Regions from separate parts of the Flavobacterium branchiarum genome, predicted to be linked through region 2. Evidence: riboswitches for the same ligand, from Rfam matches in the RefSeq annotation. Region 2 holds a riboswitch; each other region holds the start of a gene.
What was found. Region 2 has a riboswitch for cobalamin ahead of QWY99_RS10490 (cell surface protein). Riboswitches for the same ligand answer to the same signal wherever they lie in the genome.
Positions count from the first base shown of each region.

Region 1: another riboswitch for cobalamin. It lies ahead of QWY99_RS03850 (TonB-dependent receptor plug domain-containing protein); the one in region 2 lies ahead of QWY99_RS10490 (cell surface protein).
Region 3: another riboswitch for cobalamin. It lies ahead of QWY99_RS09610 (TonB-dependent receptor); the one in region 2 lies ahead of QWY99_RS10490 (cell surface protein).

Region 1 is NZ_JAUFQQ010000003.1:745,065-748,282, reverse strand. Features, by position in the region: gene QWY99_RS03860 (adenosylcobinamide-GDP ribazoletransferase) at 1-794, shown strand, start outside; gene cobC (alpha-ribazole phosphatase) at 779-1,315, shown strand; cobalamin riboswitch at 1,393-1,623, shown strand; gene QWY99_RS03850 (TonB-dependent receptor plug domain-containing protein) at 1,652-3,218, shown strand, end outside.
Region 2 is NZ_JAUFQQ010000003.1:2,256,005-2,259,222, reverse strand. Features, by position in the region: gene QWY99_RS10495 (DUF5074 domain-containing protein) at 1-202, opposite strand, end outside; gene QWY99_RS10490 (cell surface protein) at 233-1,438, opposite strand; cobalamin riboswitch at 1,570-1,754, opposite strand; gene QWY99_RS10485 (hypothetical protein) at 2,006-2,383, shown strand; gene QWY99_RS10480 (CusA/CzcA family heavy metal efflux RND transporter) at 2,468-3,218, shown strand, end outside.
Region 3 is NZ_JAUFQQ010000003.1:2,046,342-2,049,559, forward strand. Features, by position in the region: gene QWY99_RS09600 (alpha/beta hydrolase) at 1-403, shown strand, start outside; gene QWY99_RS09605 (DUF1810 domain-containing protein) at 545-1,009, opposite strand; cobalamin riboswitch at 1,370-1,579, shown strand; gene QWY99_RS09610 (TonB-dependent receptor) at 1,696-3,218, shown strand, end outside.

The DNA.
Region 1 (3,218 bases), 1.5 Mb from region 2:
AAAAACAACTTCATATCTTTTTTACCGCTTTAATGTTTTACACTCGAATTCCATGTCCAAAAAACATTGATCACAATCCCGATTATCTAAATAAAGCAAGTCGCTATTTTCCTTTAATTGGATGGATTGTTGGAGGTCTTTCTTTTTTAGCCTTTTATGGCGCTTCATTTTTGGTTTCTACTACAGCTTCAATAATTATAGGAATGATTACAGGAATCTTAACTACTGGCGCTTTTCATGAAGATGGTTTTGCCGATGTTTGTGATGGTTTTGGTGGCGGTTGGACCAAAGAAAAAATTCTTTTAATTATGAAAGACAGCGCAATTGGTGCTTATGGTGCAATTGGTGTGGTATTACTATTTTTATTGAAATTTCAATTACTAACTGAATTAATAACGATAAAATCAATTACAAATCAGCAAGCTGTTTTTATAATCCTTCTGCTATTTATTGCTGGGCATTCTATTAGCCGCTTAGCTGCGATTAGCATTGTATTCACACATGAATATTCTCGTGAAGATGCTTCAAGCAAAAGCAAACCTATTGCAAAAAGCTTTAGCTGGAAAGAAGTTGTAGGAGCATTCTTTTTTGGTTTATTACCTCTTTTAATTCTTTCTTATTTTCAATATCAATTACTTTGGGTTCTAATTCCAGTATTTTTGACACGTTATTTTTTAGCACGTTATTTTCAAAAATGGATTGATGGTTATACTGGGGATTGTTTAGGCGCAACTCAACAAGTTTGCGAAGTTATCTTTTACTTAAGTGTTATAGCAATATGGAAATTTATTTAGTACGTCACACCGAAACTGTTTGCGAAAAAGGAGTTTGTTATGGCCAAACAGATGTAAACATAGCCCAACCTTACGATGTAATTTTTGAAACCATTGTACAGCAATTGCCTAAAGACGCCTTACTATATACAAGTCCTTTGCAACGTTGTACAATACTAAGCAAGTACATCCAAAAACAAACTCAAATTACAAATTACAAAGAAGACATACGTTTAATGGAAATGAATTTTGGTGATTGGGAAATGAAAAACTGGAACGAAATCTCCCCAGAAGAACTAAACCCTTGGATGGAAGATTTTGTAAATATTCGCGTCCCAAATGGAGAATCTTTTGTCGATTTACATGAAAGAGTTTCTGATTTTATGGAAAATGAAATACTAAGTAAAACTTCCCAAAAAGTAATTATTGTTGCTCATGCTGGAGTTGTCCGAAGCATTTTATGTCTTTTAAATTCTCTTCCTTTAAAAGATGCTTTCCAAAATAAAGTCGATTTTGGTCAGGTTATAAAAATCGTAATTTAAATCCTAAAACGATTCATTTGATTTGCATTTTGGGTTAAAGTCAGAACAAATTCTAATTTTAAGCATTTTTACCTTTATATTTGCAGCCATATTAAGGTTGTGTTATTTTTTCACACATTAAAAGGGAATTAAGTAATTGAAGATTTAAAAACATCTAAATCTACATTCAAAAAGCTTGAGCTGTACCCGCAACTGTAAACTTAGTTCCGTAAGGAATGCTTATTGTTAGCTACAAAACCACTGTTTTAAAACGGGAAGGTAAACAATAAGACGTAAGCCAGGAGACCTGCCTTTGTTAACAAATATCGAACTCTCGGGAAGAAGAGTTTAGAAATTATGACATTACAAAAATTCTTTATCTGCTTTTCTATCTTAATTTGCCAATTCATTTCGGCACAAAATGACTCTATAACAAAACTAAAAGAAGTTATAGTTTCAGATACTAATCTCAAAAAATATTCTGATTCACAGTCTATTCAAGTACTTAACGATTCCATAATTAATCGAAACCAAGCCTCTTTAACTTCTCTTTTAAATTACAATACTGTTATTTACTTTAAAGAAAATGGCCTCGGAATGACTTCTGCACCCTCTTTTAGAGGAACTACTGGTGCACAAACGGCAGTTATATGGAATGGAATTAATATCAATTCGCAATTTTTAGGTCAAGCTGATTTTAACACAATCGGAACAAGAGATTTTAATTCTATAGCTGTAAAAGCTGGAGGAGGAAGTATTCTATATGGCAGTGGAGCTATTGGAGGAAGTATTCATCTTAATAATGACTTAACTTTTAAAAATAATTTCTCAAATCATTTATTTTTTAGCGCAGGAAGTTATGACACCTATAGCTTAAATTATCGCACTGCTATTTCATCAAAAAAATATAGCCTTCAGGTTAGCTTTTCAAGAAATAGCTCTGAAAATGATTTTAAATATCCAGGTAACAGCAATCAAAAAAATCTCAATGGGGAATACTATAACACGAGTTTAAACACAACATTTGGTTATAAAATTGATTCTAGAAACACTTTGAAATTATACAGTCAATTTTATGATTCAGAACGTCATTTTTCTTTGACTTCTCCAAACGCTACAAAAACAAAATATAATGATTTCAATACTCGTAATCTCTTAGAATGGGAGAATGTATTTAATCGTTTTACTTCCAAATTAAGAGTTGCTCACATCGGAGAATCTTATAAATATTTCCCAAATATTACTTCCGATTTTTTCACTCATGGAAAAGTTGAAACATCTATTATAAAATACGATTTAGCTTTTGATGTAAATGACAAAATTAAACTAAATACAATCATTGATTACAACCGTAACAAAGGATACGGCTCTAGCATTGATAACGTTAGTAGAGAAATAGGATCTGCTAGCTTATTATTACAACATTATGTAACTGATAAATGGGACTACACAGCCAGCATTCGTCAGGAAATAACAGATCAATACGGAAACCCTTTCCTTTTTTCTTTAGGTACAAGATATCAATTTACAGATTTTTATCGCATCAAACTAAATGCTTCAAAGAATTTCAGAATGCCTACTTACAACGATTTGTATTGGCAAGGAAGTGGAAATCCTGATTTAAAACCAGAAAATTCATATCAAGCAGAAATTGGTAATGAATTTTTCACAAAAAACTTTTCCTTATCTCTAACTACTTATTACAATTCAATAACAGATTTATTGCGTTGGATACCATCTGAAGGTGGAGGCGATAATTGGTCTCCCGAAAACACAGACAAAGTTAGAGCCTACGGTGGTGAAGTATTATTAGAATGGAGAACGAAAATAAAGAACCACAACTTTACTCTTAATGGAACATATGCTTATACCATTTCTGAGAGCCAGCAATTGATTAAAGGTCAATTGATATACAAACAACTTA
Region 2 (3,218 bases):
CAAATGCAGCTTTATTAGCACCTGTACCTACCCAATATTCAATCGCATCAAAATCCGTAGCAGTAGCAGTGCTTTTATTCTGTTGAATTTTAGCAGATAAGTTTTGTTTAAGATTATATCGTATTTCATCCTGCACTTTTACTTGCGCATTGGTAAGAAATACAAAAAGTAGCAGAATTTGTAAAAAGTAATTTTGTTTCATTTATTTAAGTTGAATTTTTAGAGTTTATTTTTATTTTATATATAGGTCATAGGCGCCAGAAACTTCAGTAGAAACTTCTCCCAACCAACCAGCTTCTTGATTTATCCCTGTATATACTTTAACAAAATCTATCCCAGGAAGTTTTACATATTTTCCATCTTTATCGACAGCCCAAGAAATATCAATATTAGAACCTTCATCATTATTTGGCGCATTATCAGCATATCCAAAATCAAATGATTTACCTACCCAATAGTTTCCAGTTCCACTTTGGTCATAAAAATTGTTTTCGATTTTTGTCCCAGTTAAGCTATAGGAAGCCTCAGTAATCCAAAGCGGATAATAGCTTTGTGAATGAAAGGTACTTTGTGTTTTATACCCAGAACCACCAAGGTTATCATTCCATTTTATATATTCTATGTCAGTTTGCCAAAATTCATCTCCTGCAACTTGAGGTTTGTTAGCATCAGGTTTGAAATAGGTAATGGTATAATTCTTAATTGTCGTCTTTTTAAAATATTCACTTCCTGCAATCTCGTACCATTCGTCTGCATCAGGCTTTCCGTTTTTATTTTTATCATAAGCAACAAGAATAATCCCTGGTTCACAAGATCCTGAGCGTGATTCATTGGCTTCACCTCCCCAAAATGCATTCCCTAAAATTTTAAAGTCTCTTCCATTCATATTGGGGATTGTATGATCAAAGCCAAATACAACGTAACCTCCAAAACCTCCTAGCGAGATCATGCTCGCTTGTGATCCTACAAGTGCTTTTTTTGCTCTATTGATGAGATTTGCTTCTGTATTTCCGGGTGCGTATATTGGGATTTCATTGGTAAACTGACCTACAGCAGGACGGAAATCAGATACATCAGAGATGTATTTACTATAACTTACTGGTTCTTTAGTTACATTAATTACAGCCGTATATGTTTTTACAATTCCATTAGTTTCTGCTTTCAAAGTCAGAGGATAGTTTTTTAAATACGGGCTAATGAAATCTAGTTGTGAACTTTGTGAAATAATAGAGTCATTGATACTCCAAGTAAGTTTTGAATCGCTAGGTAGATTCGGATCAATATTCAGAACATTAAAGCGGTTAACTGTGTAGGATTCAGTGAGTACTTCGGTAGGATTTACATTTTCCTGATTTTCATCTTTATCGCAAGCCATAAAACCAAGCAAGAGAATTGATAGAAACGAGAGTTTTAAAATTTTAGAAGGATTTCTTTCCATATTTAATTGTGATTTATTTGAATAAAAAGCAAATAATTACAACGCTTACGGAAATATAGAGGAATGATGATTGCGCACGCATTTAAGCACACAAAACCAGCATTGTCCTTAGCTTTATTCCACGAAAGCGTCAAACATTATATTATCTGGCAGGTCTTCTGACTTACTCCATTTTTGAAATCCTTCCCATTTAAAAACAGTGGATATATTTTTCAAAAACTTTAATGCGGAGCTTACAGCAGCGGGTCTGTCTCGGATTCTCACCGAATTCCCTATTAAGTGCTTTTTATGGCGCACCAGATTTCGGCAAATGTATAGAAAATATAGATAGAAATAATTTAAAGCAAATTCACTAAAGTAGTATTACCAAAGCTTTTCAATGGATTAGATAGGATTAGATTAGGATTGTTTTTTTAAAACAGTGTTTAAGTTGTAATAATTTAGTTTTTTATGAATTTAATTGTGAAAAACTAAAGTAAAATTGGTTTGTATTTGTGTAATCATAAAAATTGAGCGGTTATTGTTATTGGCATAAATTATTTAGGTATAAAAGTTAAATTTGTCAAAGTGAAAAAGAGTATTATCTACATATTTATTTTTTTAATAACCTCTAATATTGGGGTTTTTCAGCAGTTTTATAAACTGCCAGTGCTGTTTCAGCATTTTAATGAACATATAGAAATAAAGAAAGTAAGTTTTATTGATTTTTTAGAAATGCATTATTGGGGCGAAGATCAAGATGATGATGACGGTGATCGCGATATGCAACTTCCTTTTAAAAATATAAGTGGTTATTCGTTGCAACTTGTATTTATACCTACAGACAAACATGCCATTTACATTCCTTTTAATACTAGTCTAACACAGACTAAAGGTATTCCGTATACATGTAATTTGTATGCTAACCCCGCTTTATTTTCGGTATTTAGACCTCCAGTAGTATAATTTGATTTTCAAAAATTTTATTGTGGTTAAGGCATTTAATATGTTTTAGCCATAGCGTTATTATTTCTAAAATTAAATCAAATTATGCTTAATAAGATAATACAATTTTCAGTTAAGAATAAACTGGTAATTGGCGTCTTTACATTGCTATGGATTATCTATGGTGTGTATGAAGTGAGTCGTTTACCTATTGATGCCGTTCCAGACATCACAAACAATCAAGTACAAATTATTACAACAGCTCCATCACTTGGAGCAGAAGATGTAGAGCGTCTTATTACTTTTCCGATAGAACAGGCAATAAGTAATATTCCGCAATTAAAAGAAAGTCGTAGTATTTCACGCTTCGGACTTTCGCTAGTTACTATCGTCTTCGATGATGATACAGATGTGTATTGGGCACGTCAGCAAGTTGCAGAGCGTTTACAAAAAGTAGAGATTGATGAAAATGCCAGTACTCCCGAAATGGCTCCTGCAACAACAGGACTTGGTGAAATATATCAATATGTTGTAAAACCGCAGCCAGGTTATGAAGCCAAGTATTCGCTCGAAGATTTAAGAACAATTCAGGATTGGACTATCAGAAGACAATTGCTAGGAACTCCTGGAATTGCCGATGTAGCCACTTTTGGAGGAAAACTTAAACAATATGAAATTGCAGTAAATCCAGCACGACTAAAGGCGCAAAGTCTTACCATTAAAGAAGTGTTTACAGCATTAAGTAGCAATAACGAAAACACTGGAGGTGCATATATTGAGAAAGGTCCAACGGTACTTTATATTCGAAGTGTTGGACTTACTAAGAATATAAGTGATATTCAGAATATTATTGTAA
Region 3 (3,218 bases), 210 kb from region 2:
GAGCATGGGCGGTTATGGGGCAACAAATATTGGAATAACTTATAAAAATACTTTTTCAATTGTCGGAAGTACTTGTGGAGCAATTGATTTTAATCGTTTTGGAGAAAACTTTCACAATTATCAAGTAGACAAGTTTCTGGGAGAGTATAAAAATTTACCTCAGGAATATTTAACTTTTAATAAAGCTGATAAAATGAAAGAATCAAATCAATTTTATTACTTTGATTGCGGCACAGAAGATGGTCAAATGATTGATATGAATAGGGATTTTCATCAACTTTTAACCAATCAAAAAATTGAGCATTTTTACATTGAATCTCGTGGAGGACATGACACTAATTATTGGAGTAAAGCACTGTCTAATCAATTAGCTTTATTTGAAAATCAATTTAATATCCAATAAATTAAAAATTGAAAATTTATTCTTGTTTTTGAATCTACGAAGTAGTAGGTAGTAAAATTAAAATAAAAAAACACTACAGATTTGCTATGGCAAATACAACGTAGTGTTTTTTTTGAGTAAATAATCTATTGTAATACTGCTTTATAACAGTGTAGTTGTTTCAATAGATTCCTTTATAATTGAATTAATAATGGACAAGGTAAGAGGATCTTTTTCTCCAGAGAAGAAGGCGTCCAGTACGTGCTGAAAAATTGGGTTGCTATTTTCTACCATGGTAAAAAGAGTCATCGAAGAGCGTAGCTTTCGTGATTCTAACTCTCCAAGGATAGATTCAATAGATTTCATTTTAAAAGTCAAAATCAATTCTGAGATCTCAATAAGATGCTTACCTAAAATCGGGTGAGCAACAAAATCTGTAGCTTCATTTAAATCTGTAATAGCATAAAATTTAGAAGTATCGCTAGTGCCTAATCCTACAATTTGAGGGAAGATAAACCACATCCAGTGGGTTTCTTTTTTTCCCTTTTTTATTTCAGAAAGAGCAGTAAGATACAACTGGTTTTGTGCTTCTAAAAAGCGGATTAAATCTTTGTTTGTGTTTGGCATTATAATATCATGTTGGGTAAAAAAAGAGTGCAAAAGTACTTAAAAATATAGGTAAATCCAAATCAAAGACGCAGGTAGTGTGTGTTTTATGATGAAGTAGTGTAATATCTTACTTTAATTGTTGTATAAAATAACTTCAATTCTTAGTTGTAATTCAATAGTAAAATTACTCTAATTGTGACTTCATAACACCAATTGAAACTCCCTTGTATTCTTACTATGTTCACTTTATTTTTAAGTTCATGAACACTACAAATATCTTACTTTAACCATTTATAGATTTCCTATTATTATTGATGATTTTAATGTGAAAATTGTAATTTTATTAGATAACAATTATTTTTTATGAAGTATAGTTATATCTTTACCTAAAATTTTGGTCTATTTTTTCTTAATAATTTAAGCAAAAATAGTTAAAAGGGAATCAGGTGTAAATCCTGAACAGGCCCGCTACTGTAAGTTCTATATAAGTCTTTAAACGTTACTTATGTCACTGTTTGCTCCAGCAAATGGGAAGGCAGTTTTAAAGATAGAATAAGTCAGGAGACCTGCCAAAATCACATAGTTTAAAACTTTCGAGGAACAAAGTTGAAGAACAAGAAAACACCCTATTATTTTATAATGGGCTTTTTTTCTTATGATTCTGTTTTATTATACCTCGCTAAGTTTTTATAATTTATTAAGTGATGTATAATAGAAAAAAAAGATTCTTATTTATTTTTACGTTGTGTGCCCCATTCGTGCTTTATTCTCAAGCATCAAATGATAGTATTCGACCTTTAAAAGAAGTAATTCTAAAAGGAAAACCTTTTCAAGAAGTAATTCCAGTACAAAGTCTTTCAGGGAAATTACTAGAAAATTTAGCCAGCCATAATGTTGCCGATGCCCTTCGCTACTTTGCTGGAACTCAAATTAAAGATTACGGAGGACTTGGAGGACTTAAAACAGTCGATGTACGTAATATGGGTACCCATCATGTGGGTGTTTTTTATGATGGAATTCAATTGGGTAATGCCCAGAATGGAGTTACTGATTTAGGTAAATATTCCTTAGACGATATGGAGTCGCTTACGATGTATAATGGACAGAAAAGTGAAATTTTTCAGTCGGCAAAGGACTTTGCGGCAGCTTCAGCAATTTATCTAAAAACAAAACGCCCTGTTTTTGATGATAATAAAAAGACACATTTGTTAGTACGCTATAAAACGATGTCTATAAATTACAACAATCCTTCTTTTAGATGGGAACAAAAATTAAGTGATAAAGTAAGCATGAGTGTAAGCTCAGAATACATCAAATCAAACGGTCAGTACAAATTTAGATATAAAAGAGACAATCAAGATGGTACCGTGGCATATGATACTACAGCAACAAGGCATAATAGTGATATAGAAGCATTACGATTTGAATCAGGTATTTATGGTAAAATCAATAACGGTACGTGGGATGCAAAGGTGTATTACTATGATTCTGATAGGGGAGCACCAGGAGCTATTGTTGAAAACAAGTTTTCAGATGGATTCAGACAAACTGATAAGAATTTCTTCGCACAAGCATCTATAATAAAGGATTTTACAAAAAAATATAAATTTCAGGCAAAGCTTAAATATGCAGATGATTACACACATTATGTTGCACGAGATACCACAAGCATATTAGGCGAAATAGTAACAGAAGGAGCACAGTCCGATGATAGTTATTATCAAAAAGAAATATATTTCTCTGCAGTAAATATGTACAGCATATTACATACGTGGGACGTTTCGCTATCAACCGATTTTCAATACAATAAATTAGACGCAACAAGAAAAGGAATACAAACGCAGTTTTCGTTTCCGCAACGCTATACGGCATTATTTTCATTAGCAAGTTCTCTTAGAGTTGGACAATTTAAGGCTTTAGGTAGTCTTGTTGGGACTTATGTGCAGGAAGAAGTACGTTATAACGCCAAAGCGCCAGATAAAAAAGAGTTGACTCCTGCTTTGTTTATTAGTTATACCCCTTTTAAAGATTATGACTTTAATATTAGAGCATTTGCAAAGCGCATATTTAGAATGCCAACTTTTAATGATTTATATTATACTATGGTTGGTTCTAGTACACTACGACCTGAATATATGAATCAATACGATATTGGTTTTACTTATAATTTGCCCGCAGGAAAAAGTTTCTTTGATAAATTTTCTATTCAAGCAGATGCCTATTATAC